3 regions of the Salinispora goodfellowii genome follow, and region 1 is predicted to be linked to each of the others. Evidence: predicted binding sites of a transcription regulator. Region 1 holds the regulator's gene; each other region holds the start of a gene.

Region 1 (10,052 bases):
CGCAGCCGGAGAAGTACGCCGAGGAACTGGCCCACCTGATCGGTGGCGATCCGGCGGACTGCATCCGGGTCTCCGGCAAGACCGGCGAGGGCGTGCCACACCTGCTCGACGAGATCGTCCGGCAGTTCACCCCGCCGGTCGGTGTGGCGGAGTCGTCGGCCCGAGCAATGATCTTCGACTCGGTGTACGACGTCTACCGCGGCGTGGTCACCTACGTCCGGGTGGTTGACGGGCAGATCAACGCCCGGGACCGGATCAAGATGATGTCCACCGGTGCGGTTCACGAGCTGCTGGAGATCGGGGTGATCTCCCCAGAGATGGTCAAGGCGGACGCCCTCGGCGTCGGCGAGGTCGGATATCTGATCACCGGCGTGAAGGATGTCCGGCAGTCCCGGGTCGGTGACACCGTCACCATCAACGCGCGGCCGGCGGAGGAGCCCCTCGGCGGGTACAAGGACCCGAAGCCGATGGTCTACTCCGGCCTCTACCCGATCGACGGGTCGGACTACCCGAACCTGCGGGACGCGTTGGACAAGCTCAAACTCAATGACGCGGCGCTGACCTACGAGCCGGAGACCTCCGGTGCGCTCGGTTTCGGCTTTCGCTGCGGCTTCCTCGGCCTGTTACACCTGGAGATCATCCGGGAGCGGCTGGAGCGGGAGTTCAACCTCGACCTGATCTCCACCGCGCCGAACGTGGTCTACCGGGCCATCAACGAGGACGGCGAGGAGGTTGTGGTCACCAACCCGAGCGAGTACCCGACCGGCAAGATCGCCGAAGTGTACGAGCCGGTGGTGCGCGCCACGGTGTTGACCCCGAACGACTTCGTCGGCGCGATCATGGAGCTCTGCCAGGGCCGTCGGGGCACGCTGCTCGGCATGGACTACCTCTCCGCCGACCGGGTGGAGCTGCGTTACACGCTGCCGCTGGCGGAGATTATTTTCGACTTCTTCGACCAGCTCAAGAGCCGCACCAAGGGGTACGCGTCGTTGGACTACGAGCCCTCGGGCGAGCAGGCCTCCGACCTGGTCAAGGTGGACATCCTGCTGCACGGTGAGCCGGTGGACGCGTTCAGCGCGATCGTGCACAAGGACAAGGCGTACGCCTACGGCACCACCATCGCCGCGAAGCTGCGCTCCCTGATCCCCCGCCAACAGTTCGAGGTGCCCATCCAGGCGGCGATCGGCAGTCGGGTGATCGCCCGGGAGACGATCCGCGCGATCCGCAAGGACGTCCTGGCGAAGTGCTACGGCGGTGACATCAGCCGCAAGCGCAAGCTGCTGGAGAAGCAGAAGGAGGGCAAGAAGCGGATGAAGATGGTGGGCCGGGTCGAGGTGCCGCAGGAGGCGTTCATCGCCGCGCTCTCCTCGGACTCCGGTGGCGGTGGCGGTGGCGGCAAGACGTCCGGTAAGAAATAGCCGAGGCTCGGGCTGACCCAGGGCGGCCGCCCTGGGTGCCCGCGTCCCTCGGTCCGGTTGGCCTCAGGAGGCGTCGAGGACCTCTGCGACCACCCGGGTGGGGCTCTGGTTGCCGGTTGTCGGGTCCCAGACGCCCTCCTCCGCGGTCCACCGTAGCCCTTGGAAGTGGACTAGTTGGACCCCGTTGTCCTGGGCGTGGGACACCAGCCAGTGCGCGTACCGCCAGCCGCCCTGCTCGTCGTCCACCGTCACGGTCAGCCGGGTCGGGCCGGCCGCTGCGGCTTCGGGGGCGAGCCCCCAGTCCAGGGTGAGCCCCTGGGCCAGCGCCGCGGTCGCCGCGGCCCCGCGGTGCTGCGGATCGTCGTTGACGGCGCAGGCCACCGCTCCGCTGGCCTGACCGAGCAGGGCCCGGCTCAGCACCTCCGACTCGTCGGCCCACTTCTGGTATGCCTCCGGGAAGGCCGAGCGCTGCACCGTCTGGGCGGCGTCGGTCACCCGCATCTCCTCCCAGTCGCGCACCTTCGCCAGCGCGGCGTAGAAGGTGTTCGTCGCGTACCGCGGGTCCCGGATCTCGGCTGGCGAGCCCCAGCCCTGGCTGGGCCGTTGCTGGAACAGGCCCACCGAGTCCCGGTCGCCGCCGGCCAGGTTGCGCAGCCCCGACTCCTGGTACGCGGTCGCTAGCGCCACCACGACCGCCCGTTCCGGCATGCCGCGCTGCGCCCCGATGGCCGCGATCGTCGCCGCGTTGGCCATCTGGCCGGCATCCAGCTCCACCTGGCCGTCCGCCTGCACCGTGCAGCTCCGTCCGGCGAACGGGAACCGAATCCCGTCCGCTATATGCCGGAAGGTGACGAAGAGCCCGACCACGGCGACGAGCGCCAGAACGATGCCAGTCGCTACGACTGCCCGAGTCCGCACCTGCACCCCCTGTTTGATGAGTCCGACAAGCGTAAGCCCCGGGTGCCCAGTGAGCCGCGGCCAGCCGGGGTGGCGCTGCCCGGGCGTTCGGTCGGTTCGGCTGCCGATCGGTCGCGGCGGCGGTGGGCGTCAGCCTTCCCGTGCTGCGCCGGCCAGAAACCCGGGGCTTTTCTCCGTGCCGAGCCTGGAGAAACCCCGGGGGCTACCGCCGGTGCGGGCCGGGCCAGGAACCGGGCTACTGGCCCGGCACCCAGCTCGCTGGCCGCTTCTCCCGGAACGCCGACACGCCCTCCAGCCCCTCCGCGGAGAGAAAGTAGCCGGTGGAGAGGGCGGCCAGGTCGGCGAGCTCGCCCCGCAGATCGGTCGCGGTGGGGCGGCGGAGCAGCTGTTTCGCCCCGGCCAGTGCGCCGGGTGCGCCCCGGACCAGCGAATCGCAGTAACGGGCGACGACGGCGTCCAACTCCGCCAGCGGCACCGCCGTGGTGACCAGACCGACTTCGGCGGCCCGCTGCCCGTCGAAGGTGTCCCCGGTCAGGTAGAGCTCGGCCGCGGCGCGGGGCCGCAGTCGGGGCAGCACCGTCGCCGAGATCACCGCCGGGATCACCCCGATTCGGACCTCGGTGAAGGCGAACGTCGCCTCCTGGGCGCAGATCGCCAGATCGGCCGCGGCGACCAGGCCCAGCCCGCCGGCCCGTGCTGGCCCGGCCACCCGCGCCACCACCGGTTTTGGGCATTCCGACACGGCCGCGAGCACGTCGCCGAGCATCCCGGCCGGCACCGTGCCACTGGCGTACGCGGCGGCGGTCTCCTTCAGGTCGGCGCCGGAGCAGAAGACGGGCCCGGCGTGGTCCAGCACGACCGCGCGTACGGCGTCGTCGGCGACCGCCGCGGCGAGTCCGTCGAGCAACTGGGTCATCAGCGGGGTGGAGAGCGCGTTGCGGTTGTGCGGGCTGTTCAGGGTGAGGGTGGTCACCCCGCCGGCCGTGGCGGCCCGCACCAGCGCGTCGGGAGAGGTCATGCGGGCACACTAGTGGCCATGCCCGGTGTCCTACCAGAAGGCGAGCGCATCCCGGTGGATGGATCGCTGCCCACAACCGCCCTGACCTCGGTGGGAACGCGGGGGTTCGGCGTGTACGTACACGTCCCCTTCTGTGCCAGCCGGTGCGGGTACTGCGACTTCAACACCTATACGGCCGCCGAGTTGGGGGGTGGCGCCAGTCGGGAGGAGTACGCCGACACCGTACTCGCCGAACTCGCGCTGGCCGCCCGGGTGCTGCGCGGGAACCCTCCGCCCCGGGTCGACACGGTCTTCGTCGGCGGTGGCACCCCCACCCTGCTGCCCGCGGCGGCCCTCGCCCGGATCCTCGACGGCATCGATCGCACCTGGGGGTTGGCCGCCGACGCGGAGATCACCACGGAGGCCAACCCGGAGTCGGTCACCCCGCGATCTCTCGCCGCGCTGCGGACCGCCGGCTACACGAGGATCTCGCTGGGTATGCAGTCCGCCTCGCCCGGAGTGCTCGCGATCCTGGACCGGCGGCACAGCGCCGGCCGGGCCGTCGCCGCCGCCCGGGAGGCCCGGGAGGCCGGGTTCGACCACGTCAACCTGGACCTGATCTACGGGACGCCGGGGGAGAGCGCGGCCGACTTCGCCGCCTCGCTCGACGAGGTGGTCGCCGCGGGAGTGGACCACGTCAGCGCGTACTCGCTGATCGTGGAGGAGGGGACCCGGCTCGCGGCCCAGGTGCGGCGGGGCGAGTTGGCGCAGCCCTCCGACGACGTCGCCGCGGACCGTTACCTGGCCGCGGAGGCGGCCCTCGACGCCGCCGGGTTCTCCTGGTACGAGGTCTCCAACTGGGCGCGGACCCCAGCTGCCCGGTGCCGGCACAACCTCTTGTACTGGACTGGCGGCGACTGGTGGGGCCTCGGCCCGGGGGCACACAGCCACATCGGCGGGGTGCGTTGGTGGAACGTCAAACACCCCACGGCGTACGCGCAACGGCTTGCGGCGGGGGCGTCGCCGGGCTTGGCCCGGGAGGTGCTTACCGCCGACGAGGCGCACCTGGAGGACGTCATGCTGCGGCTCCGGCTCGCCGCGGGCCTGCCGCTGGACGTGTTGGACCCCGCCGGTCGTGCCGGCGCCGACCGGGCCCGGGCAGCGGGTCTGCTCGCCGCGGCGGCGTACGGCGACGGTCGGGCGGTGTTGACCCGGCGCGGTCGCCTGCTCGCGGACGCGGTGGTGCGGGACCTGCTCGGTTGATCGGCGGCCTCCGGTCCTCGTCGGCCCAGTGCCCACGAACCACCTATATCCGGCCATCCGGTCAGTATGGGCAGGTCGGATGACTGGTCGGTGCCGGCGTGGACCGCGACGGCGAACGGACCGGGCAACAGCGGAGCCGGCCCGGCCGGAACCCGTTCAGACGGGATCCGGCCAGTCGGGCTTCACTTGATGAGGCTGACCGACATCGGGTAGCGGTACTGCCGGCCTTCGTTCGCCCGTAGGGCGGCGATGATTCCGAACACGATCTGCATCGCCACGACGGCGATGTTCGGCAGGAACAGCAGGCACCAGCCCAGGAAGAGCAGGACGAAGGCGATCAAGGACCAGGTGATCTGGAAGTTGAGCGCCGCTTGGGCGTGCGCGCGGACGGTTGGTGACTGGTTGCCGCGGGCCAGGTAGGCGACCAGTGGGGCGACGAACCCGAGCAGACCACCGCTGATCAGCGCGCCGACGGCGCCGCCGAGGTGTGCGCCGAGGACCCACATCCGGTCCTCGCTGTTTCCGTAACCGCCGGGTGGGCCGTACCCGCCGCCGTATCCGCCGCCGGGTGGGCCGTATCCGCCGCCGGGTGGGCCGTACCCGCCGCCGGGTGGGCCGTACCCGCCGCCGTATCCGCCGCTGGGCGGGCCGTATCCGCCGCTGGGTGGGTAGCCGGCATCGCTGGGTGGATAGCCGCCGGGCGGCGGCATGGCGCCGGGGGGTGGGTAGCTGCCCGGTGGTGGCACGCTACCCGGGTCAGATGTCCCGGGCGTCGGGGTGGTGGGGTCGTCGGGACCCGGGCCGGGTAGCCCAGGCTCTCCGCCGGTGGGAGGGCGAGGTGGTTCCGTCATGGGGTCACCGTAGGCGCAGCGGACAACGAGCCCCAGCGCGGCGCCCGGGCTGTCCAGATGATCACTTTAGGCGATCGTCGGGTCGGGCGGCAGGCCCAGCCGTGTCATTCGATGACGGTAATCGATCTTTGTTGATCATCGCGCTAGCGGGCGTGCCGACGTAGACTGGCACTCGCTAGAGTCGAGTGCCAGGAAGCGTCTCGACGGCCGACGCGCGGTGGGAGGAGGGGGAAGGATGGGTCTCGACGACCGCAAACTCGCGGTGCTGCGCGCGATCGTCGAAGACTACGTCGCCACACAGGAGCCCGTCGGCAGCAAGATGTTGGTCGAGCGCCACCAACTCGGGGTCTCCCCAGCGACCGTCCGCAACGACATGGCGGTTCTGGAGGAGGAGGGCTACATTCGGCAGCCGCACACCAGCGCCGGCCGGGTGCCCACCGACCGTGGCTATCGGCTCTTCGTGGACCGGCTGTCCCGGGTGAAGCCGCTCACCCCGGCCGAGCGCCGGGCGATCGAGCGTTTCCTGGTCGGCGCGGTTGACCTCGACGACGTGGTGCACCGCACGGTCCGGCTGTTGGCCCAGCTGACCCGGCAGGTCGCCGTCGTGCAGTACCCGTCGCTGGCCCGATCCTCGGTTCGGCACCTGGAGCTGGTGCCGGTCTCCACCACCCGGCTGATGCTTGTCATGATCGCCGATACCGGTCGGGTCGAGCAGCGGCTCGTCGAGCTACCGGGGCCGATCCCCCCTGACGACGTGATCGATCTGCGTCAGCTGGTCAACGAGAAGCTGGTCGGTACCCGGCTCGCCGACACACCGCCGCTGGTGCAGGCGTTGGTTGACGAGGTGAGCGGGGAGCTGCGACCGGCCATGGTCACCCTCTCCACCGTCCTGCTGGAGACGCTGGTCGACCGGCACGAGGAGCGCATCGCCCTCGCCGGCACCGCCAATCTCACCCGCGGTGGTCTGCTCGACTTCCAGGGGTCGTTGCGCCCCATCCTGGAGGCGCTGGAGGAGGAGGTGGTCCTCCTCAAACTCATCGGGGAGGTCGAGCCGAGCGCGATGCGCGTCCGGATCGGCGACGAGAACGAGATCGACAATCTCCGGGCTACCTCGGTGGTGAGCACCGGCTACGGACCAGGGGTGACCATCCTGGGGGGGCTCGGAGTGGTCGGGCCGACCCGGATGGACTATCCCAGCACCATCGCCACGGTTCGGGCCGTGGCGCGCTACGTGGGCGACCTGCTAGCCCAGAACTAGGTATTACCGTCCGGCCGTACCGGGCCGGCGGTCGGCGCAAGCGAGACGAACATGAGGACACCGAACGCAGTGGCCAAGGACTACTACGGCATCCTCGGCGTGAGCCGGGAAGCCTCCGACGACGAGATCAAGCGCGCCTACCGCAAGCTCGCGCGGCAGTACCACCCGGACGTGAATCCGGACGCGGCGGCGCAAGAGAAGTTCAAGGACATCAACGCCGCGTACGAGGTCCTCTCCGATGACCGGAAGCGGCAGATCGTTGACCTCGGTGGCGACCCGCTCGCCCCCGGCGGCGGGGGCGGCGGCCCGGGTGGACCCGGCGAGGCCGGTCCGTTCGTCGGCTTCCAGGACATCATGGACGCCTTCTTCGGGGGGGCCGCCGGCGGCGGCGGACGGGGGCCGCGCCCCCGCACCCGACCGGGCTCCGACGCGATCCTGCGCCTCGAACTGGACCTGCCCGAGACCGCGTTCGGCGTGGAGGCGCCGATCACGGTCGACACCGCCGTGCTCTGCACCACCTGTTCCGGTGCGGGCACCGCCGCCGGCACCCATCCGGAGACCTGCGAGGCGTGTGGCGGGCGGGGCGAGGTGCAGTCGGTGCAGCGCACCTTCCTCGGGCAGGTGGTCTCGGCCCGGCCGTGTACCGCCTGTCAGGGCCATGGCACCACGATTCCGAGCCCCTGCCCCACCTGCGCCGGGGACGGCCGGGTGCGGACCCGGCGTTCGCTGACGGTCAAGATTCCCGCCGGGGTCGAGGACGGGATGCGGATCCGACTGGCCCAGCAGGGCGAGGTGGGCCCCGGCGGTGGTACCGCCGGCGACCTCTATGTGGAGATCCACGAGCGGCCGCACGATGTCTTCTCCCGCAAGGGCGACGATCTGCACTGCCGGGTGGCGGTCCCGATGACGACGGCGGCGCTCGGCACCCGCCTGACCATCAAGACGCTGGACAGCGAGGAGCCGGTTGACGTCAAGGCCGGCACCCAGCCCGGCAGCATGCTGCGGCTTCGCGCCCGCGGCGTGCCGCATCTGCGGGGGACCGGTCGGGGTGATCTGTTCGTCCACCTGGACGTGCGGACGCCCACCAAGCTGGACGCCGATCAGGAACAGATGCTGCGCGAGTTTGCCCAGACCCGGGGCGAGGAGGTCGCCGAGCTGACCAAGCAGGGGGGCTTCTTCTCCCGGATGCGCGACGCTTTCAACGGCCACGTCTGACTCGACCTGTCCCGGTGTCCCAGGCCAGCGGCCCAGGGCACCGGGAGGGTCGCTAGCCTGGCACCGTGTCCGCGCCGCTGTTCCTGGTTGATTCGTTGCCCACCGCCGAGACGGCGACCCTGGACGGGCCGGAGGGGCATCACGCCGCGACGGTGCAGCGGCTGCGGGTCGGCGAGGAGTTGCTGCTCGCTGACGGCCACGGCGGCCTGGCCGCCGCCGTGGTCACGGCGGTGGGAAGGGGTGTGCTTGACTTTCGGATCACCTCCCGGGATCACCCGGCCGCCCCCGCCCACCGGCTCGTCGTCGTTCAGGGGCTGGCCAAGGGGGAGCGGGGTGAGCTGGCTGTGCAGGTGATGACCGAGGTCGGCGTGGACACGATCGTGCCCTGGACAGCCGCGCGTTCGGTCACCCAGTGGCGGGGCGACCGGGGGGCACGTGCCCGGGGCAGGTGGGTCGCCACCGCGCGGGAGGCCGCGAAGCAGGCCCGCCGGGCCTGGCTGCCGGTGGTGACCGGCGCACCAGCCGAGTCCACCTCCGAGGTGGCCCGCCGAATAGCCGGCGCTGCGGCGGCGTTCGTGCTGCACGAGCAGGCGGAGGAACGTCTGGCCACCGCGGAGTTGCCCGACCGCGGCGAGGTCGTGTTGGTGGTCGGCCCCGAGGGCGGCGTTGCCCCGGCCGAGCTGGCCGCCTTCGCCGAGGCCGGAGCCCGGACGGTGCGGCTGGGCCCGTCGGTGCTGCGTACCTCCACCGCCGGGGTGGTGGCGCTTTCGGTACTCGCCGCCCGCCTTGGCCGCTGGTAGCGCCGGTTCTTCTGCTCTGGGCGGCAGTGCCCGGAGCGTTTCCTTACACTGCCTCGGTGAACACAACTGACTGTCTGTTCTGCCGGATCGTCGCCGGTGAGATTCCCGCCACTGTTGTCCGGGAGACCCGGACAACGCTCGCGTTCAGGGACATTGGTCCGAAGGCTCCGGTGCACGTGCTGGTGATCCCGAAGGAGCACTACGCCGACGTGGCCACCCTGGCGGAGGGGGACCCGGGGCTCGCCGCCGACGTGCTCGCCACCGCCGCCGCGGTCGCCGAGGAGGAGGGGCTGCTCGGTGACGGCTTCCGGCTGCTCTTCAACACCGGGGCGTACGGCGGTCAAGAGGTCTTTCATGTCCACGCACACCTGCTCGGTGGTGCGCCGCTCGGGCCGATGCTGATCGGTAACCTCAGCTGACGGGGGCGGGGGTCGGCCGGTCGGTGTCGGGCAGGGGAATTGGGCGAGGTGCCCCGGCGGTTGAACCGATACGATGGGGGCAACGACCAGCACGCCGCGGCGACCAGCCCGGCGCCGAGAGCGAGAGCAGGTGGCGCAGGGCCACTCGGCCCAACCTATGACCAGCACCCCACCTCCCGGCCCGCCCCGGGCACAGACCAGGATCACCGTCCCGGAGCCGAGGATCATGGTCAATCTCCTCGGTGCGGGGGACGAGATCCTGCGACTGGTCGAGCGTTCCGTGAACAGCGACGTGCATGTTCGGGGTAACGAGATCACGATCACCGGCGCACCCGCGGACAACGCTCTCGCCGAGCGGCTCTTCGGCGAATTGATCGAACTCATCGAGAAAGGCGAGACGCTGACCACCGATGCTGTCCGGCGTACCGTTGGCATGCTCGAGCAAGGCAGCGCCGAACGGCCCGCCGAGGTCCTGACGCTCAACATCCTCTCCCGACGTGGTCGTACCATTCGCCCCAAGACGCTTGGGCAGAAGCGTTACGTCGACGCCATCGACGCGCACACCATCGTCTTCGGTATCGGGCCAGCCGGCACCGGCAAGACCTACCTGGCGATGGCGAAGGCGGTCCAGGCGCTGCAGGCCAAGCAGGTCAACCGGATCATCCTCACCCGGCCGGCGGTCGAGGCGGGCGAGCGGCTGGGCTTCCTGCCCGGCACGCTGAACGAGAAGATCGACCCGTACCTGCGACCGCTGTACGACGCGTTGCACGACATGCTTGACCCGGAGTCGATCCCGAAGCTGATGGCGGCGGGCACGATCGAGGTGGCGCCGCTGGCGTACATGCGGGGTCGTACGCTCAACGACGCGTTCATCATCCTGGACGAGGCGCAGAACACCACGCCGGAGCAGATG
Region 2 (10,052 bases), on a different contig from region 1:
GCCCCCGGTGCCACCTGGACCGGCTGCGTCAATCTGGACCGTAACCTCGGCAACCCCGCGCTCTATCTGGACTGCCTCCAGTTCATGCTGGCGCCCTTCCCCACCGGCGGGGATCCGTTCCGCGACGGTCGCCCACACCGCGCGCCGGAGATCCTCACCAATTCCTGGGGCTGCCCCGCGCTGGAGGGCTGTGATCCTGGGGCGCTCCAGCCGGCCGTTGCCGCCCTGGCCGCCGCGGGGATCCTCATGGTGGTCGCCGCCGGCAACACCGGGCCCCGCTGCCGCTCGATCGAGGATTCCCCGGCTTTCCACCCGGATGTCCTGACTGTCGGCGCGGTCGACCGGCGGCGACGGGTGGCCGACTTCTCCTCGCGCGGCCCGGGAACCGGCGGCGTCGCCAAGCCGGACCTGGTCGCCCCGGGCGCGGAGGTGCTCAGCGCATTGCCGGGTGGCGGGTACGGCGCGCTCAACGGCACGTCGATGGCGACTCCTCAGGTGGCCGGGGTGGCGGCGCTGATGTGGTCGGCCAACCCGGCGTTGATCGGCGATCTACCTCGGACGCGCCGGATCCTGACCGAGACCGCCACCGCGGTCCGGGTTAGTGGCGACCGGTGCGGCGACGAGGCGCAGGTCGCGGGCGCCGGCCTGGTGGACGCGTACGCCGCCGTCCGCGCCGCCCGCGGCTGAACGCCTTCTTAACAACAGTGTCCCGGTGGCCTAGGGTCAGCGTCCATGGATCTGTTGGTCACCGAGCTGACGCCGGAGCAGCTGCCGACCGTGATCGAGCTGTGCGGCCGGTCCCTGGACCTGCCGGACGACGCCGCCGAGGCGGGGGCCATCGTGGCGACGCTCTGGCCGCGGGCGGTTACCAGCCGCCCCGTCGTCGCGCTGGGCGCCTACCGGGACGACCGGCTCATCGGCGTACTGCTCGGCTCGCTCTCCGCGCCGGGCAGCCCGGCCGCGCATGTGGACCTGGTCGCGGTGGGGCCGGCGCACCGGCGACGGGGGGCGGCGCGGGCGCTGGTGTCGCGCGCCGAGCAACAGTTCGCCGGGCTCGGGGCGAGGGAGGTACGGCTGGCGGGCAATCCGCCGTACTATGCCTGGCCCGGCATTGATGTGCGCTACACGCCGGCGATCTGCGCGGCGGAGGCGCTCGGGTACGCCCGGGACAGTACAGCCTGGAACATGACCGCCGACCTCGCCGGCGCCGGGAGCCCGGCACTACGGCCGACGGCACCGACGGAGCAGCGGCTGGCCGGTCAGGGGGTGACGGTACGGCGGGCGGACTCGGCGGATCTGCCGGCGCTGACGGCATTCGTGTCGGGGACCTTCGACGGCACCTGGGCCGCGGAGGTGGCCGAGTCGATCGGCCGGGACCGGGCCGGCTGCCACCTCGCCGAACGCGACGGCGACCTCCTCGGCTTCGCCGCCTGGGGTTCATCCCGGCCGGGTTGGTTCGGCCCGATGGGCACCGCGCCGGCCGCGGCCGGGTCCGGGATCGGTGGGGTGCTGCTGCGTCGCTGCCTCGCCGACCAGCGGGCCGCGGGGATCACGCGGGCGCAGATCGGCTGGGTGGGGCCGGTTCGGTTCTACTCGGGCAGCGCGGGTGCCCGGATCGAGCGGGTCTTCTTCGGGTACCGGCGGAGCCTCGGGGAGCAATAACCGACGAATGGGATAGATCATCCGATAGCGTCATTCGCCCCCATTAGCCGGCAACGGCCCCTACCGTTTCGGTGGAGGAGGCCCACATGACGACGGAAGACGAACAGCCCGGGCCGCCGTTGCCCTATGACCGCCTCGACGTCGGCGATGCCGAGCAGCAGGCGGAGATGGACGGCGCCGACGAGCCGCCCGCCGACGAACCGGTGCCGGTCGTAGACGAGCCGGTCCCGGCACCCCAGCCGTACGACCAGACGCAGAAGCGGCGCAACCAACGGCCGCTGCCAACGTAGCCACGCAAAGGGGCGGACCGCCGAGCGGCCCGCCCCTCCGGTCTCGCGAAACTGGACTCAGAAGTCCATTTCCCCGCCGCCCGGGCCAGCCGGAGCAGCCGGGGTCTTCTCCGGCTTGTCCGCCACAACGGCCTCGGTGGTGAGGAAGAGCGCCGCGATCGACGACGCGTTCTGCAGCGCCGAACGGGTCACCTTGGCCGGGTCGATGATGCCCGCGGCCATCAGGTCCACGTAGCCACCGGTCGCGGCGTTCAGGCCGTGGCCGGCCTCGATGCCACGGACGTGCTCGACGACGACGCCACCCTCGAGGCCGGCGTTGACGGCGATCTGCCGCAGCGGGCCGTCCAGCGCGATCTTGACGATCTGGGCGCCGGTCGCCTCGTCACCGGTCAGGTCGAGCTTGTCGAAGGCGGTCTTGCCGGCCTGCACCAGCGCGACGCCACCACCCGGGACGATGCCCTCCTCGACGGCAGCCTTCGCGTTGCGAACGGCGTCCTCGATGCGGTGCTTGCGCTCCTTCAGCTCGACCTCGGTGGCCGCGCCGACCTTGATCACCGCAACGCCGCCGGCCAGCTTGGCCAGCCGCTCCTGCAGCTTCTCCCGGTCGTAGTCGGAGTCGCTCTTGTCGATCTCGGCCCGGATCTGGTTGACCCGACCCTGGATCTGCTCGGCGTCGCCGGCACCGTCGACGATCGTGGTCTCGTCCTTGGTCACCACGACCTTGCGGGCGCGACCCACCATGTCGAGGCTGACGGCGTCCAGCTTGAGGCCGACCTCCTCGCTGATGACCTGACCACCGGTGAGGATGGCGATGTCACCGAGCATGGCCTTGCGGCGGTCACCGAAGCCCGGGGCCTTGACGGCGACGGACTTGAAGGTGCCCCGGACCTTGTTGACGACCAGGGTCGCCAGGGCCTCGCCCTCGATGTCCTCGGCGATGATCAGCAGCGGCTTGCCCGACTGCATGATCTTCTCCAGGATCGGGAGCAGGTCCTTGACCGAGGAGATCTTGCTGTTGACGATCAGGATGTAGGGATCGTCAAAGACGGCCTCCATCCGCTCCGGGTCGGTCATGAAGTACGCGGAGATGTAGCCCTTGTCGAAGCGCATACCCTCGGTGAGCTCGAGCTCCAGGCCGAAGGTGTTGCTCTCCTCGACGGTGATGACGCCTTCCTTGCCGACCTTGTCCATCGCCTCGGCGATGATCTCGCCGACGCTGGGGTCACCAGCGGAGATGGAGGCGGTGGAGGCGATCTGCTCCTTGGTCTCGACGTCCTTGGCGAGCTTCAGCAGCTCCTCCGAGACGCTGGCGACCGCGGTCTCGATGCCCCGCTTCAGGGCCATCGGGTTGGCGCCGGCAGCCACGTTGCGCAGGCCCTCACGGACCATGGCCTGGGCCAGGACGGTCGCCGTCGTCGTGCCGTCACCGGCAACGTCGTCGGTCTTCTTCGCGACCTCCTTGACCAGCTCAGCGCCGATCTTCTCGTACGGGTCCTCGAGCTCGATCTCCTTGGCGATGCTCACACCATCGTTGGTGATGGTGGGAGCGCCCCACTTCTTCTCGAGCACGACGTTACGGCCCTTGGGGCCGAGGGTCACCTTCACAGCGTCAGCGAGCTGGTTCATGCCCCGCTCGAGGCCGCGGCGAGCTTCCTCGTCGAACGCGATCATCTTGGCCATACGGCGTTGTCCTCCTGGACACTCACGGCCACCCGAGAGGGTGTCTCCCGGATGGGCCGCCTGGTTACGCACCTTCAGACGTCGCCACCTGGCGACGGCGACGTCTGTCGGCCGGGCCGGATAGCCCGCGACGACCGGCCAACTGCCGCACCCGCGTCCTGCGACGCCGCTGCAACCGTGGCCCTCCCGCCCCGACCATTGGCACTCACGGTATGCGAGTGCCAATGACCTGTTTAGCACTCCCCCTTGCCGAGTGCAAGCACGATCGCCCAGGGCAGTCGACTTCCACCGGCCGCCGAACCACCCTCACCAGCCCTTCGCACGCCGACCATGCGGCAGCAACGACAACGAGCCCTACCTGCTTCCTCAGGTAGGGCTCGTTCTTTCCTCGAGTAAGGCTCGGAAGGTGACGGTGCGGCGAGAGCCGGGGCACGAACGAACAGCAGCCGGGGCCCAGCGGGCGGCCAGCAGACCCAGCGGGCGGCCGGCAGACCCAGCGGGCGGCCGGCAGACCCAGCCGAGCGTCACCGAGCCGGTCGGCTGGGCGGCGACAACATTGGGGACGACCGTTACGCCGATCGCCCCCGTGGCAACGCCGGTCGCTCAGGCGACGACGCGCACCCGTTCGGCCTGCGGGCCCTTCTGCCCCTGGGCGATCTCGAACTCCACCCGCTGGCCATCATCCAGCGCCTTGTAGCCGTCCATCTCGATTGCAGAGAAATGAACGAAGACGTCCTGCCCCCCGTCAACGGCGATGAAGCCGTAGCCCTTTTCGGCGTTGAACCACTTCACGGTGCCCTGTGCCACGGTGCACTTCCTAACTCTGCGCGACTCCACTCACCCCGGCCGAGCCGGCACGCCGGCCGACGGGTGGCACCGGTTCGACGATCGGCGACGGCCGCTGAACCGGTGACCGAAATCGCACGCTACACGAGGCGTGACGACGGCGCACGACCACAAATCGGACATGCGGTGAGCAGCTCCCATCGTCGGGCATCGTTGTGATAAATAACCGACATGACGAGCGATCCCACCCCGGGGCCGGCATCGACCCGGCGGGCGCGGGTCCGTCGGGTCCAGCCAGCCGACGCCGCCCGAATGCGGGCACTGCGGCTGGAGATGCTCGCCGACGCACCGCTGGCCTTCCTGGAGACGCTTGCCGACGCGGCGGCCCGCCCCCACGCCGACTACGCGGCGCGCATCGCGTACACCGCGACGGGCAGCACCAACGCGCAGTTCGTCGCGGACCCGAGCGGCCGGCTGGTCGGACATGCCGGGGGCACGGCGACTTCGGACGAACCGGGGCTCACCGTCATCTTCGCCGTTTACATCACCCCGTCCTGGCGGCGCCGCGGACTGCTGCCCGACCTGATCGACGCGGTGGCCGACTGGTCCCGCGCCTGCGGTCGTCCAGAGCTGATGCTGGAGGTCGTGGTCGGCAACGAGCGGGCCTACCGGGCGTACCGTCGGTTGGGGTTCGTCGACACCGGCCGCCGCCTTCCGCACCCGACGATCCCGGCCCTCACCGAGCTGCAGATGCGCCGCCCGGCCTGAAGGACACGGTACGACACCGAACGGGTGCGGTACGACACCGAACGGGTGCGGTACGACACCGAACGAGTCCGGGCCACCAACCCGAACACCGATCGGCGGGCCCGGCCAGGAGTGCACCCGGTGCCACCCGGACCCCAGCCGCACTGGTCTCGGGGAATGTCGCTGGCGTCGATGTCCGGCTAGGCTGAACGCCGCTCGCTCCACGAGCGTCCTTAGTAGGAGGTGACCGTGCCCAGCAGTAACCCGGCTACGGAAGATCAGCAGCGGCCCCGTTCGTCCGCAATAGACAATGGTGTGCCGCATTCCGCGCGGATCTACGACTACTGGCTCGGGGGCAAGGACAACTTCGCCGCTGACCGGGCCGTCGCCGAGGCCCTGATATCGGCGATCCCAACGGTGCGGTCCATGGCCGCCGAGAACCGTCGATTTGTCCACCGGGTGGCCCGCTACCTGGTCGGACAGGCCGGCGTGCGGCAGTTCCTGGACGTCGGCACCGGCATCCCCACCAGGCCGAATCTGCACGAGGTAGCCCAGGAGATCGCCCCGGAGACCCGAGTGGTCTATGTCGACAACGACCCCATCGTCCTGGCCCACGCCCGAGCCCTGATGATCAGCACTGAGCAGGGGTGCAGCGAGTACCTCCACGCCGACCTGCGTGAGCCGGAGTTGATTGTCAACCACCGGAAACTGCGCGAGGTACTTGACCTCAACCGGCCGGTCGCCCTGACGATAGTCGCGACCCTGATGCTGCTCGAGGACGCCGAGGACCCGTGGCGCAAGATTCGCGTACTGATGGACGCCCTGCCGTCCGGTAGCTACGTGGCGATCACCCATCCGACCGGCGACTTCAACCCGGAGGCCGTCAAGACGGCCGTTGACGCTGCCGTTGACAGCGGCATGACCCTCGTACCCCGCAGCCGCGACGAGGTGGCCCGGTTCTTCGCGGGTTGGGAGCTGGTGGAGCCGGGAATCGTCCCGGTGGCGGCCTGGCAGCCCGACGACGGCCCGCCCAGCGACCCGCACGCCGCCTACTACTGGGCCGGCATCGCTCGCAAGCCCTAGCTCGTCTTCGCCGCCAGGGCACCAGGGGCGCCGGGCGGACAACGCCGCGAAGGTGTCGTCCGCCCGGAAGTGCCCCGCTGGTACAGATCATGAACGTGCGGCCGGAGCCGGGCTTGCGCACCCCCGCAGCCCCGAGGGGTGGGTCTTACTCAGACGTGGCGACGGCTCTGCACGATCCGGAACCGGTTGGCGACGTAGGCACCGTCGGTGAGAGCCGCGTTGGCCGCCGGGTTCGCGCCGCTGCCGTGGAAGTCGGAGAAGGCCGCCGACTGGTTCACGAAGACGCCTCCGGTCAGGTTCGCCGACAGGTGCACCCCGACCTCGACCGCCGCCGCCTCGGCCGCGTCCAGCACCGCCTCCTCGGTCGAGTAGACCGCCGCGGTCAACGCACCCTGCTCACCTACCGTGGCGCGCAGGAGCTCCAGGCTGTGCCCGGTCGAGTCGGTCCCGATCATGAACGAGATCGGGCCAAACCACTCCCGGGTGTACACGGCGGTGTCGTCGGCGTGCAGTCGGACGATGGTCGGCGTCCGGACCACCGCGCCGGGGAAGGCCGGGTGGGTGACGGCACGGGACTCCAGCACCGACTCACCGACCTTGGTCACCTCGTCCAGCCGCTCCAACACCCCGTCGTTGACGATCGCGCCGGTCAACTCCACGCTGCGCGCCGGATCGGCGGTGAGCTTGCCAACCGCCGCCGCGATGCCGGCCGCCACCTCGGCGAAGCTCTTGTGCCCCTGGTCGGTCTCGATGCCGTCCCGGGGAATCAGGATGTTCTGCGAGGTGGTGCACATCTGGCCGCTGTACAGGGTCAGTGTGAAGCCCAGGTTGCGGCACATTCCGCTGAAGTCGTCGGTGGAGTCGATGACCACCGCGTTCAGGCCGGCCTTCTCGGTGTAGACCTGCGCCTGCCGGGCGTTGGCCTCCAGCCAGTCGCCGTACTCGGAGGAGCCGGTGAAGTCGACGATCCGTACCGCCGGATGCTGGGCCAGCGTCGAGGCGAGCTTCTCGCCCGGCGCCTCGGGGGCGAGCTGCACCAGGTTCGGGTCGAAGCCGGCCTCGGCGAGCACCTGGCGGGCGTACCGCACCGTGATCGCGAGCGGCAGCACCGCGCGCGGGTGCGGCTTGACGATCACCGGGTTGCCGGTGACCAGCGAGGCGAAGAGCCCCGGGTACGAGTTCCAGGTCGGAAAGGTGTTGCAGCCGATCACCAGCGCGACGCCCCGCGGCACCACGTGGAAGGTCTTGGTCATCCGCAGCGGTTCGCCCTTGCCCGCCGCCTTCTCCCAGCCGGCCGTGCCCGGGTGCCGGGTCATCTCCGCGTACGCGTAGGCGAGCGCCTCCAACGCCCGGTCCAACGCGTGCGCACCGCCCGCCTGGAAGGCCATCACGAACGCCTGCCCGCTGGTGAACTGCACCGCGTTGGCCAGCTCGAAGACGTTGCGGTGCAGCCGATCCAGGATCTCCAGGCAGACACCCACCCGGGCCCGGGGGCCGGCGTCCCGCCACGACGGCAGTGCCGTGGCGGCGGCGGTGGTGAGCTGGTCCGCGCTCGCGTGCGGGTAGCCGACGCCCAGGTCAACGCCGAAGGGGCTGACCTCGGTCCGGACCGTACTCCCGGCGCCGGCCTGGTCCAGGGGAAAGTCACGACCGAGGTACGCCTCGAAGGCCGCCTTGCCGTCGTCGGCGGCGGTCTCGCCGTACACCCGCGGGCTGGGCGACTCCGGGTAGGCGGACCAGTACCCGCGCTGCGAGATGGCGGTCAGCGCCCGGTCGAGGGTCTCGGCGTGCCTGTCGTACAGGGGGTGCGGGGTCTCCGTCATGCCCGACATCATGCAACAGATGTCAGCACGATCAGTAGGGCTGCGTCACAGATCAGATCGCCAACTGCCAGTTGGTCCAATGGTCCGCCACCCGGAACCCGAGCTGCTCGTTGATGGCGATCATGTGGTCGTTGGCGGCGGCGTTGAAGGTGTTGATGACCCGCACCGCCGGTTCGTGGGACCGCAGGTACCGCAGGTTTTCGAGCTTGACGAGCAGGCCGAGGCGGCGCCCCCGGTGCTCCGGGTCCACGATGGTGATCTGTTGGAGCGCGTGCCAGTCGACGGTGGCCGCCACGTCGAGCATGGTCCACGCGACGAGCCGGCCGGAAGCCCGGTGGCGTACCCCGGTGTGGTAGCGACGGCGGCCGCGGGCGTCCAGCGCGAGGTCGGTGGCCCGGACCCGTTCGACGTCGTACCGCATCGGCTCCCACACCAGGTCCCCCATCGGCACGTCGCTTACGAGTCGCCCCTCGAGGTAGGCGACGTCGGCCTGGTACTCCTCCGGGGTATGGCCCTGCCAGAACACCAGCTGGTAGTCGGCGGCCCGGTCCTCGGCCTCGGCCAGCAGACGGGCCAGCGCCGCGGGGTCGAGCCGGCCGAGGTCCAGCTCGCGGCGGACGTCGGCCAGCACGGAGTCCGCCCCGAGCGTCCGGGCGAAGGCGGCACCGGCCACCACCGTGTCCAGGGTCATCGCGGTCAGTCGCTTACGCCGGTGTTCCCGGGCCAGCTCGACCGCGCGATCGAAGAGTGCCCGCCCGACCCCCCGGCGCCGAACGGCCGGATGCACCGTCAGGTCGACGAAGACGTTCTCGGTGTTGTCCAGCTGCGGCAACTCCAGGGTGACCAGGCCGGCGGCCGCACCATCGAGGTGGGCCAGCAGGTGCACGGGCGCGTTGCCGGGCAACGGATGCCGCACGGTCCCGATGAACCGCTGCGGGCAGAAGAGCGGAAAGTCAGGCAGATCAGCGGCGGCGGCTGCCGCCTCGATCCGGACCGCCGCGTCGATCGCGTGGTCGTCGGCGGGGCCGAAGGGGGTGACGGTGATGCCCATGCCCGCAGCCTCCGCCACGAGGCGCTGGCTGGTCCAGCTATTTATCGACGGGCCGGATCTTCGCAACCAGGCAGGAAGCCAGGGCGGCGGCAGGAAAATTTGGGGTGGTCGGAAGGGACTCCCGCACAACGCCGCTGGCGCTGGGTCGAAAGAACATAGTCTCCGGCGAGAGCCCTCCCGCACTAGCTATTTTTCGCCATGAAAAACCGGACGTCAAGCCCGCACGGGCAGGTTTCACGCAGTCCGGGGCTCATCAATCACTAAATGACGTATCAACCCATCAGGCCGGCATCCCGGGCCGCCCGCAGCGACGCCTTGATCCGGTGGCTCGGGCCCGCCTGATCCGCCACCGCGTCCAGGGTCTTCAGCCCCTCACCGGTATTGAAGATCACCGTCTCGGCGGTCGGGTCGAGCCGGCCGGACTCGACAAGCTTTCGCAGCACCGCCACGGTCACCCCGCCAGCGGTCTCGGCGAAGACCCCGGCGGTACGGGCGAGCAGCCGGATCCCGGCCCGGATCTCGTCGTCGTCGGCCGCCGCCATCCAACCACCGGTCCGGCGGACCGACTCCAGGGCGTACGGGCCGGCGGCCGGGTCACCGATGTTCAACGACTTGGCGATGCCGGTCGGCTTGACCGGGTTGATGGTGTCACTGTCGGCGTGCAGGGCAGCGGCGATCGGGCTGCAGCCCGCCGACTGCGCCCCGAACACCCGCCAGCCGCCGGCCGGCGCCTCGACCAGGCCGATCTCGACCAACTCGGCGAACGCCTTGTCGACCTTCGTCAGCAGCTCACCGGAGGCCATCGGAATCACCACCTGGGCGGGGATTCGCCAGCCGAGCTGCTCGGCCACCTCGTAGCCGAGCGTCTTCGAGCCCTCGGCGTAGTAGGGCCGCACATTGACGTTGACGAAGGCGGTGTCCTCGAACTCG
Region 3 (10,052 bases), on a different contig from region 1:
GGGGTCCAGTAGACGTTGGAGGCCAACACCGATGTCGAGCGCCAGGAGCAGGGTGGCCAGCTGGTCGGCGGGGAGGGGGAGGTTGGCGCCGGTCAGGGTGGCAGCGTCCTGGGCGGTGGCATCGCGGGCGGTCTGGAGCCATCGGGCCAGGAGCGCTCGCGCGGGTTCGTTGCGCATGCCGTGGAGCCAGAACTCGATGAGCGCCAGCGCGAAGCGGCGGTTCTCGTCCCTGTCCACGTTGGACTCGTAGCTGTCGCCGAGGCGAGCCGCCCAGGTGGCCAGGGACTGGATCGGGTGCGGTTCTTCGTGGCCGCCGACCCTGCGCTCCAGGATCGCCGCGACGAGGTCGTTCTTGCTGCTGAAGTTCGCGTAGATGGCGCCCTTGGTGAGGCCGGCGGAGGCGGCGATCTCATCCAGGGAGGTCTGGTGAATCCCGCGGTCGCCGAACCGGGCCTCCGCGGCGTCCAGTAGGCGTGCCCGGGTGAGCTCCTGGCGCTGCGCCCGGGTGAGTCGTTCCACCATGCACCGAACCTTACCCCATTGACATACGGCCCAGTATCTAAATACCGTTCGGTATCCAGATACTGGCTAGTATTCGGAGTGTTGATGCTGCACATTGACAATCTGACCAAGGTCTATCGCCGTGGGGTGCGCGCCAACGACGGCATCAGCCTGGCGGTGGCCGGCGGCGAACTCCTCGGCCTGCTCGGACACAACGGCGCCGGCAAGACCACCCTGCTGAACCAGGTCGTCGGCCTGGCTCGACCCACCGGCGGCGCGATCACCCTGCTCGGCCGGGACCCGGTCGCCGAACCCGCCTGGGCGCGCTCGGTCTGCTCGTTCCAGCCGCAGGCCCACGCCCCACTCACCGGGGTGACGCCCCGGCAGGCGATCGAGAGCATCGGCAGGATCCGCGGCGGTCACCGCCGGGCGGTGCGACGCCGTACGGCCGAACTGCTCGCCGCACTGGACATCGAGCAGTGGGCGGACCAGCCCGGCGAACGCCTCTCCGGCGGGGTGCGGCGGCTCACCGCGTTCTGCATGGCCGTCGTCGAGCCGGGCCGACTGGTCATGTTGGACGAACCCACCAACGACGTGGACCCGGCCCGCCGGCGCCTGCTCTGGGCGCAGGTTCGGGAACTGGCCGCGGCGGGGCGCGGAGTCGTCCTGGTCACCCACAACATCGCCGAGGCCGAACGGGTGATCGACACGGTGGTGATCCTGGACCACGGCCGGGTCACCGCCACCGGCCCGCCGGCCGCACTGGCTCCGGACCGACAGCTGCGCCTGGAGGTGAGCGGGGCCGCCGCACCGACGGTGCCGGCGTGGGCGCTGCGCACCAGCCGGGCGGGCGACCGGCTCACCATCACCCTCGCCGCGGAGCACGCGCAGCTCGCGCTGGCCTGGGCGACGTCGATGACCAGCCACTACTCGCTCAACCCCGTCGGCCTCGAAGAGTTCTACCTCACCCTGACCGCGAACCCGGAGGCAAACCCCGATGCGGCACTGGTTTCGTAGCTACCTGCTCCTGCTGCGCTGGTCGGCGATCCGGCTGCGCTACCTGCTCTCGCTGGTGCTGGTCGTCCAGATCTTCCTCTCGGTGGGGATCGTCCTCGGGTTCGCGTTCCTGCTGCCGCAGATCGACCCGACCACCGCGCGTTACCTCGCCACCGGGGCGCCGACCCTGGGCCTGATCACGATCGGCATGGTGATGGCACCGCAACTGGTCGCCACCGCGAAGACCGAGGGCACCTTCACCTACCACCAGACGCTGCCCGTGCCGCGGACCGCGGTGGTGGTCTCGGAGGTCACCACCTGGTTGGTCGTCGGGGCGCCGGGACTGCTCCTCGGACTGCTGGTCGCGGTGCTGCGCTTCGATCTCACCCTTCGGGTGAGCTGGTTGGCCGTACCCGCTGCGGTCCTGGTCGCACTCGCCGCGACCACCGTCGGCCTCGCGATCGCCTACGCGGCCCCGCCACCGGTGACGAACATGGTGACCCAGCTCATCGTCTTCATCGCGTTGATGTTCTCGCCGATCAACTTCCCCGCCGACCGGCTCCCGGAGTGGCTGCAGACGGTCCACCAGGTGCTGCCGTTCCAGCACATGGCGCAGGTGGTTCGCGACTCCCTCACCGCCGGCCCGGCGGGCGTCTCGGCCGCGCCGTACGCGGTCCTGGCCGCGTGGTGCGCCCTCGGCCTCGCCGCCACCCTGCACATCATGACCCGACGCGACTGAGCCGATCCGCCGCGACCCAGCCGGGGCCGGGTCGGCAGATCAGCACCGTGGGGGCGCCGTCCACCCGGGTCAGCACGAGGCTGGCCGGCTGGTCGCCGCTCAACCGCAGATCGCGGCGGAGCTGCTCCGGCTCGAGAGCCGAACCCCGCTTGCGGATCTCCACCCGGCCGACCCGCCGCTCGCGCAGCAGGGCACGAAGCCGCTTCAGCGAGAACGGCAGTACGTCGGTGATCTCCAGGCAGCGGGCGAAGGGGGTCGGCGTGGGAGTGTCGGCGTACAGGTAGGCGATCGTCGGGTCGGCGAGGGTGGCGTCGAGGGCGCCGGCCAGCTCGGCGACGAGGTGCGCGCGGACCACCGCGGGGTCCGGGTCGTAGACGTAGCGGCGGACCGGCCCGACCGGGGCCTCGGCGACGCGGGAACTGGTCAGCTCGTGCACCCTGGTGCGGTGCGTGGCGGGATCGACCCGGCCGGTGGTGTCGGTCGGCGGCTCTTCTCGCAGCACGGTCGCGCGGCGGGCCACCGTCGCGAACTCGCCGCACCACAGGGCGGCCTCGACCAGGTCGCCGTTGACGCTGACCCACTCCGCCTCCGCGCCGGGTGGGATCAGTGCGTGGTCCAGGCCGGGCGCCACCTTGACGACCGTCCGCGGCACCCGTTCGGTCAGCGAGAGCACGAAGTCCCACGGTGGGGAGTAGGCGTTCGGGTCGAAGATCCGCCGACCGGAGGCCCGGCGGGCGGGGTCACAGAAGACCCCGTCCACCCGGTGCAGATCGAAGGTGGTCGCGTCCCGGCGTTCGACGGTGAAGCGTTCGGCGAGTCCGGTCGCCTCGGCGTTCGCGGTGGCGGTCGCGGCGGTGAGTGGGTCGGCCTCCACCCCGTACACCCGGATCCCGGCCCGGGCGGCGGCGAGCGCGTCCGCGCCGATTCCGCAGCCGAGGTCGGCCAGGGCACGGACGCCGCTGGTGCGCAGCCGTTCGGCGCGTCGCCGCGCCACCACCTGGCGGGTGGCCTGCTCCAGGCCGGCTCGGGTGAAGAACATGTCGGCCGCTACCGGACCGAACTTGCCCACCGCACGTCGGCGCAGCTCGGCCTGGGTCAGCGCCGCCGCGGCCAGGCCGGCCGGGATCCCGGCGGAGCGGAGCGCCGTCGCCGCGGCCAGCGGGTCACCCCCGGCCACCTCGGTGGCCGCCGTCAGTGCTGCCGACCCCGCGGGGGTACGCAGCCACGCCAGCTGTCCCAGGTCCACCCCGTCATTCTTCCGGCTGGTCCGTGGGGGTCGGAGTCGGGGTGTTGCCGGGCGGGCGCCGGCCCATCGCCCGTCGTACGCGCGACGCCCTGGGCGGTTGTTGGCACTCTCCTTGACGGAGTGCTAGCCGAGGAATAACCTGCGATTAGCACTCTCGACCTGAGGGTGCCAACCTCCGGGCCCTGGTGCCCGGCAGGTTAACGCCAGGCGGACCGGCACCCGCGACGACGGCCCCGCCCGGTGGCATGTGGCAGATTGAGCTGGCCGGTTTACCGGTCGGTAACGAAACCAAGTACCCCAGGAGGGTATGCCCGTGACTACCGCGACCAAGGTTGCGATCAAGCCGCTTGAGGACCGCATCGTGGTCCAGGCGAATGAGGCTGAGACCACCACGGCGTCGGGCATCGTGATTCCCGACACCGCCAAGGAAAAGCCGCAGGAGGGCACCGTCCTCGCTGTCGGCCCGGGCCGGATCGACGACAAGGGCAACCGCGTGCCGATCGACGTTAAGGTCGGCGACACCGTCCTCTACTCGAAGTACGGCGGCACCGAGGTCAAGTACGCCGGCGAGGAGTACCTGGTGCTCTCCGCCCGCGACGTCCTCGCGGTCATCGAGAAGTAGGTAACCGAGAGCAGTGTCGTCGCCCCGGTCCGGCTCGCCGGGCCGGGGCGACGACACTTTGAAGGGACATTCATGGCGAAGATCCTGAGCTTCTCGGACGACGCTCGGCACCAGCTGGAGCACGGTGTCAACGCCCTCGCGGATGCGGTCAAGGTCACCCTCGGCCCCCGCGGGCGCAACGTCGTCCTGGACAAGAAGTTTGGTGCACCCACGATCACCAACGACGGCGTGACCATCGCCAAGGAGATCGAGCTCACCGACCCGCACGAGAACCTCGGCGCGCAGCTGGTCAAGGAGGTGGCGACCAAGACCAACGACGTCGCCGGCGACGGGACCACCACCGCCACCGTGCTGGCCCAGGCGTTGGTCCGGGAGGGCCTGCGCAACGTGGCGGCCGGCGCCAACCCGACCGGCCTCAAGCGGGGCATCGACGCGGCGGCCACCAAGGTCTCCGAGGCGCTGCTCGGCAAGGCCGTCGAGGTGTCGGACAAGGCGGCGATCGCGCACGTCGCGACCGTCTCCGCGCAGGACGCCACGATCGGTGAGCTCATCGCCGAGGCGATGGAGCGGGTCGGCCGCGACGGTGTCATCACCGTCGAGGAGGGCTCCACCCTCGCCACCGAGCTGGATGTGACCGAGGGTCTCCAGTTCGACAAGGGCTTCATCTCGCCCAACTTCGTCACTGACACGGAGGGGCAGGAGTCGGTCCTGGAGGACCCGTACATCCTCATCACCACGCAGAAGATCTCGGCGATCGAGGAGCTGCTGCCGCTGCTGGAGAAGGTCCTCCAGGAGAGCAAGCCGCTGCTGATCATCGCTGAGGACGTCGAGGGTCAGGCGCTGTCCACGCTGGTGGTCAACGCGCTCCGGAAGACCATGAAGGTCTGCGCGGTGAAGGCTCCCGGCTTCGGTGACCGCCGCAAGGCGATGCTGCAGGACATGGCGATCCTGACCGGTGCCGAGCTGGTCGCCCCGGAGCTGGGCTACAAGCTTGACCAGGTCGGGCTGGAGGTGCTCGGCACCGCCCGCCGGGTGGTGGTCGACAAGGAGAACACCACCATCGTTGACGGCGGCGGCAAGGCCGCCGACGCCGCCGACCGGGTCGCCCAGATCCGCAAGGAGATCGAGGCTTCGGACTCCGAGTGGGACCGGGAGAAGCTCGCCGAGCGGCTGGCCAAGCTCTCCGGCGGCATCGCCGTGATCCGGGCGGGCGCGGCGACCGAGGTCGAGATGAAGGAGCGCAAGCACCGCATCGAGGACGCCATCGCCGCCACCAAGGCCGCGGTCGAGGAGGGCACGGTGCCCGGCGGTGGCGCCGCCCTGGCCCAGGTCCTGCCGGCGCTCGACGATGACCTCGGCCTCGTCGAGGACGAGAAGGTCGGCGTCTCGATCGTGCGCAAGGCGCTGGTCGAGCCGCTGCGCTGGATCGCCCAGAACGCTGGCCACGACGGCTACGTCGTGGTGCAGAAGGTCGTCGACAAGAACTGGGGTCACGGCCTCGACGCAGCGACGGGCGAGTACGTCGACCTGGCCAAGGCCGGCATCCTCGACCCGGTGAAGGTGACCCGCAACGCCGTCGTCAACGCCGCGTCGATCGCGGGCCTGCTGCTCACCACCGAGAGTCTCGTGGTGGAGAAGCCGCAGGAGCCGGAGCCGGCTGCGGCTGGCCACGGCCACGGTCACCAGCACGGCCCGGGTTTCTGACCCACGCCGGACGCTCGGTCGGGGCGCGTCGTCCACGGTGGCGACGCGCCCCGACGCGTCTTCCGGACTGCTTACGGAACGCTGACGTGGCTACCGGTGTGGACCGAGATCGGAAACACTGGTCCGCGTGACCAGTACGACCCGTCGCCACGCCGCTTCGGCCGGGGTGATCGCCGCTGCGGTGGCGATCGGCTCGGCGGAGCTTGTCGCGGTGTTGACCGGCCCCCGTTCCGCTCCGCTGGTAGCCGTCGGCGGGCTGGTGGTCGACACCGTGCCGGAGCCACTCAAACAGTTCGGCATCGCGCTCTTCGGCAGTTACGACAAGGTCGCTCTGTTGGCGGGTACAGGCCTGCTGTTGGCCGGCTTCGCCGCGCTGCTCGGCGTGCTGTCCCGGCGGCACCTGGCGTACGGGCTGGCCGGTGTCACGGCGTTTACCGCGCTGGGGGCGTTCGCCGCCCGGACCCGGGCCGATGCGGATCTCGCCGCCGCCCTGCCGGCGCTGGCCGGGGGGAGCCTCGGTGGGTTGGTGCTCTGGGCGTTCATCCAGGGCCCGTTGAAGCTGGGTCCACGGCCCTGGTCCGCCCCCATCCCACCGGCCGACTCCGGTGCGCCGGTGGCCGGGGCAGCTGACCGGGAGCAGGGCGCGGGTCCGGAGTCCCGGCGACGGTTCCTCACCGCGAGTGGGCTACTGCTCGGGGCGGCGTCGGCGGCCGGCGTCGGCGGCCGGTGGCTGAGCGGCCGGCGGGGAGTGTCGGTGGCCCGGGCGGCGGTCGTGCTGCCGGCCCCGGCCTCGCCGGCCGCCGCGGTGCCGGCCGGAGCCGACCTGGACCTGGCCCAGCTCGCCTCCTACGTCACGCCCAGATCCAGCTTCTACCGGATCGACACCGCCCTGGTGGTGCCGCAGGTGGATCCGGCCACCTGGCGGTTGCGCATCCATGGCCGGGTCCGCAACCCGATCACCCTCAGCTTCGCCGACCTGCTGGCCCGGCCGCTGGTCGAGCGGTATGTCACGTTGGCCTGTGTGTCGAATGAGGTCGGTGGTGACCTGATCGGCAACGCCCGCTGGTTGGGGGTGCCGTTGCGGGATCTGTTGGCCGAGGCGGAGCCGCTGCCGGGCGCGGATCAGGTCGTTGGGCGGTCGGTTGACGGCTGGACCTGCGGTACCCCCACCGCGGTGCTGCGGGACGGCCGGGACGCGTTGCTGGCGGTCGGCATGAACGGTGAGCCGCTGCCGGTCGAGCACGGCTTCCCGGTTCGGATGGTGGTGCCGGGCCTGTACGGCTACGTGTCGGCCTGTAAGTGGGTCACCGAGCTGGAGTTGACCAGCTTCGCGGACTTCGACGCGTACTGGGTGCCGCGCGGCTGGTCGGCGCAGGGCCCGGTGAAGACCCAGTCGCGGATCGACACGCCCCGGCGGCGGAGTCGGCTGGTGGCGGGGGAGGTGGTTGTCGCCGGTGTCGCCTGGGCTCAGCACCGGGGGATCCGGCGGGTGGAGGTTCGGGTGGACGAGGGGCCTTGGCGGGAGGCGGACCTCGCGCCGACGGTCTCAGTGGATACCTGGGTGCAGTGGTCGTGGCGGTGGGACGCGTCGCCGGGGGGGCACACGCTTGCGGTTCGGGCCACCGACGTGACCGGTGAGACGCAGACCGGCCGGAGCGCGCCGGTGGCTCCGGATGGCGCGACCGGCTGGCACACGGTGCGCGTCACGGTTGGCTGACCCGCCAGGTACGCCGTCGGCGGCGAGCAGATTACCGCAGCGCAGCAGGACGCCGCGCGGAGTTAACCCGGCCGGGAGCTATGAAGACGGCACTTCCGACGTAGCGCCGCACTGGCCGCGGAGTCGTTCCCGGTACGGCGCAGGCGGTCGGGGCGATCCCGGGGGTTGATGCCACCGTAAGGGGGAAAGCGCAGACCCGCCGCACTGCCACCCTGGGGAGCAACGAGGGTTTGGGTGGTTCGGTAGTTCACCGGAGAAGGGAGTCCAGTTATGTCGCCTCAGTCACAGTGCTCAGCCTGCGGGGCCCGTGTCGGTGTGAGGCCTGGCAGCTCTTGCCCACCGCATTCGGCGATGGGCGGTCGGGGCGATTGCCCCGGAACCCGCCAACCCACGAAGTAGCAACGGCGCCCGGCGACGCAACGATCGCCTCGAGGCGGATCTGGCGTGGACGACACGCCACCGCGGCCACGCCGGCGCTGGCTGCCACGTTCGACGAGCTGGCGCTGCGTGCTGGTCTTGGTGATCACCGGGAAGACGTTGTGGTCCCCCCCCGGCGGATACCACGCTCAGGGCCACCACCCCGCCCTCGCCCTCCGGCGCCGACCGCGCCAGCGCCTCGGTGGCCTGGTTGGTCGTGCTGTCTGTCCATCTGGTCGTCCCCAGGACCGGGAAGCTCGGACGACTAGCGGCAAATGCCCCAACTGTCGGAAAAGTTCGAAGGATTGGCGGGAACCCCCTCCCGACCAGACTCCGTCATGGTCTGCTCGTTGACGGAGAGGAGACCACTGTGCGTACGGTTCTCGTGTGCGTTCGGACGCCCTTGGCGGCGCAACACCTGACCTCCGCCGCGGCGCGGCTGGGGCTATCTGGGGCGGTGCGGACTGCCGTCTCCGACCCGGAGGTGATGTTGCGGCTCGCTGAACGCCCCGCCGACGTGGTGCTGGTTGATACGGCGCTGACCCGGCCCGACAGTGCGGGGTTCGTTCGCCGGGTCCTGGCCCGGGCGCCGCAGGCGGCGGTAGTACTGCTGGGGGTCGAGGAGTCCGAGTCGGCGGCGGCGACAATCAGCGCGGGTGCCCGGGGGCTGATTCAGGGCGCCGACCACGACCTCACCAGCTCGGTCGCGAAGGCGCTGCTGCTGCTCTCCGCCCCCGGGCGGGCCAACCGCCACCGGGTCGATCCGGCCCGGGACGCGGCTTCGGTGGGCGGGTCAGCCCGCGCTACTCCCGGCGGCCGGGCTCCTGCTGACCCACCGTCGGGATGGCCGGCCGGGGCCGCCGAGGGGGCCGGTGGGGGGTCCACGGTCGTACCGGTGCAGCGCGGCGATGATCCCGCCGACCCGGCGGGTGAGCCCGCCGCGGTGCCCGCCGGCGGCCCAGCTCGGGAGTCGCGGCCAGCGGTCGGGCTGACCGAGCGGGAGCTACAGGTGCTCCTGGGGATGGCCGAGGGCAAGAGCAACGCCGAGATCGGCCGGGAGTTGTTCGTCTCCGAGGACACGGTGAAGACCCACGCCCGACGACTCTTCCGCAAGCTTGGCGCCCGGGACCGGGCCCACGCCGTCGCCGCCGGCTTCCGCGCCGGACTGGTCGCCTGATGCGTCGCTGACGTGTCGGCCGATCAGGCCCGAGACCTGGTCCAGTGCCAGGATCAGCGGTTGGAGTCCGGTTCCTCGTCGGTGCCCTCGCTCAGGGTGTCGTGCACCCCGTCGGCGTACCCGCGGGCGTAGTCCCAGGTCACGTAGTGATCCGGATCGGGGTCGTACGCCGGCTCGTGCACCCGGGGGTGCCCGGAGCTGAGTAGGTGGCGCAGGTTGCCGCGAAGTAGATCCCAGTCGAAGTAGTGTGGCTCCCGGCAGTCCTCGCACTTGATCACCAGGCCGCGTACGCCGATCGGCGCCAGCAGTGCCTGGTAGATCTCCAGGTCGGCGAGGTCTTCCAGCACTTCCTGCCGCTCGGCGTCGCTCAGTGGGTCGAGCTCAGCGTCGGCGGAATCGGGCGGGCCCGCCACTGGGTCGGCTGGCTCTCCGTTGAAGGGATCGATGGGCTCGTCGTGCACCCCCTCACCGTAGACCCAACGCTCGTTCGCCGCCCGCCCTGGGCCGGTGTGACCTGCCTGCCCTGGGCATACCTGACCTGCCCGCCGGCAGCAGGGGCGCGGCCAGCCGATGGGTACGATGGGCGAAGCGCCGCTACCCGGTTTCTGCCGGTGCCCGCCCGCGCCACCTCGCTGAAGCCCGTTCGAGCAGCTCAGGGGAGCAATCGTGGAAAATTCGCCCAGCACCGTTCAACCGACCGACGCCGAAACCGGTGCGCTGGGCGGTCACCTACCGGAGCTGCCCGCCGGTTCGGCGCGGGTGGTTCCCCTCGGTCTGACCTTCGACGATGTGCTGCTCCAGCCGGGCGAGTCGGATGTCGTGCCGAGCCGGGTGAACACCCGAACGAAGCTGACCCGCACCGTCGAGCTGAACATCCCACTGCTGTCCAGCGCGATGGACACGGTGACCGAGGGCCGGATGGCGATCGCCATG

What was found. Region 1 encodes HrcA, which represses chaperone genes, less so after heat shock. Its sites were predicted from a motif close to GGTTNGCACNCTCNNNNNGAGNGTGCNAACC; they were not measured.
Region 2: a site for HrcA is predicted at 3,829-3,859, ahead of groL (chaperonin GroEL). Genes of this name have one in related genera too.
Region 3: a site for HrcA is predicted at 3,626-3,656, ahead of groES (co-chaperone GroES). Genes of this name have one in related genera too.

What each region holds. Positions count from the first base shown of each region.
Region 1 is NZ_JCANTD010000034.1:10,994-21,045, forward strand. Features, by position in the region: gene lepA (translation elongation factor 4) at 1-1,418, shown strand, start outside; gene T398_RS22625 (hypothetical protein) at 1,482-2,342, opposite strand; gene T398_RS22630 (enoyl-CoA hydratase-related protein) at 2,572-3,354, opposite strand; gene hemW (radical SAM family heme chaperone HemW) at 3,373-4,596, shown strand; gene T398_RS22640 (DUF4870 domain-containing protein) at 4,779-5,447, opposite strand; gene hrcA (heat-inducible transcriptional repressor HrcA) at 5,683-6,705, shown strand; gene dnaJ (molecular chaperone DnaJ) at 6,775-7,920, shown strand; gene T398_RS22655 (16S rRNA (uracil(1498)-N(3))-methyltransferase) at 7,986-8,720, shown strand; gene T398_RS22660 (histidine triad nucleotide-binding protein) at 8,777-9,139, shown strand; gene T398_RS22665 (PhoH family protein) at 9,297-10,052, shown strand, end outside.
Region 2 is NZ_JCANTD010000010.1:77,056-87,107, reverse strand. Features, by position in the region: gene T398_RS13020 (S8 family serine peptidase) at 1-687, shown strand, start outside; gene T398_RS13015 (GNAT family N-acetyltransferase) at 733-1,662, shown strand; gene T398_RS13010 (hypothetical protein) at 1,749-1,952, shown strand; gene groL (chaperonin GroEL) at 2,010-3,632, opposite strand; gene T398_RS13000 (cold-shock protein) at 4,236-4,439, opposite strand; gene T398_RS12995 (GNAT family N-acetyltransferase) at 4,650-5,186, shown strand; gene T398_RS12990 (hypothetical protein) at 5,211-5,369, shown strand; gene T398_RS12985 (SAM-dependent methyltransferase) at 5,469-6,248, shown strand; gene paaN (phenylacetic acid degradation protein PaaN) at 6,398-8,071, opposite strand; gene T398_RS12975 (GNAT family N-acetyltransferase) at 8,124-9,122, opposite strand; gene thrC (threonine synthase) at 9,395-10,052, opposite strand, start outside.
Region 3 is NZ_JCANTD010000003.1:210,583-220,634, reverse strand. Features, by position in the region: gene T398_RS05800 (TetR/AcrR family transcriptional regulator) at 1-522, opposite strand, end outside; gene T398_RS05795 (ABC transporter ATP-binding protein) at 607-1,518, shown strand; gene T398_RS05790 (ABC transporter permease) at 1,499-2,236, shown strand; gene T398_RS05785 (THUMP-like domain-containing protein) at 2,217-3,482, opposite strand; gene groES (co-chaperone GroES) at 3,796-4,104, shown strand; gene groL (chaperonin GroEL) at 4,177-5,808, shown strand; gene T398_RS05770 (molybdopterin-dependent oxidoreductase) at 5,936-7,525, shown strand; gene T398_RS05765 (helix-turn-helix transcriptional regulator) at 8,313-9,119, shown strand; gene T398_RS05760 (DUF5319 domain-containing protein) at 9,173-9,580, opposite strand; gene guaB (IMP dehydrogenase) at 9,786-10,052, shown strand, end outside.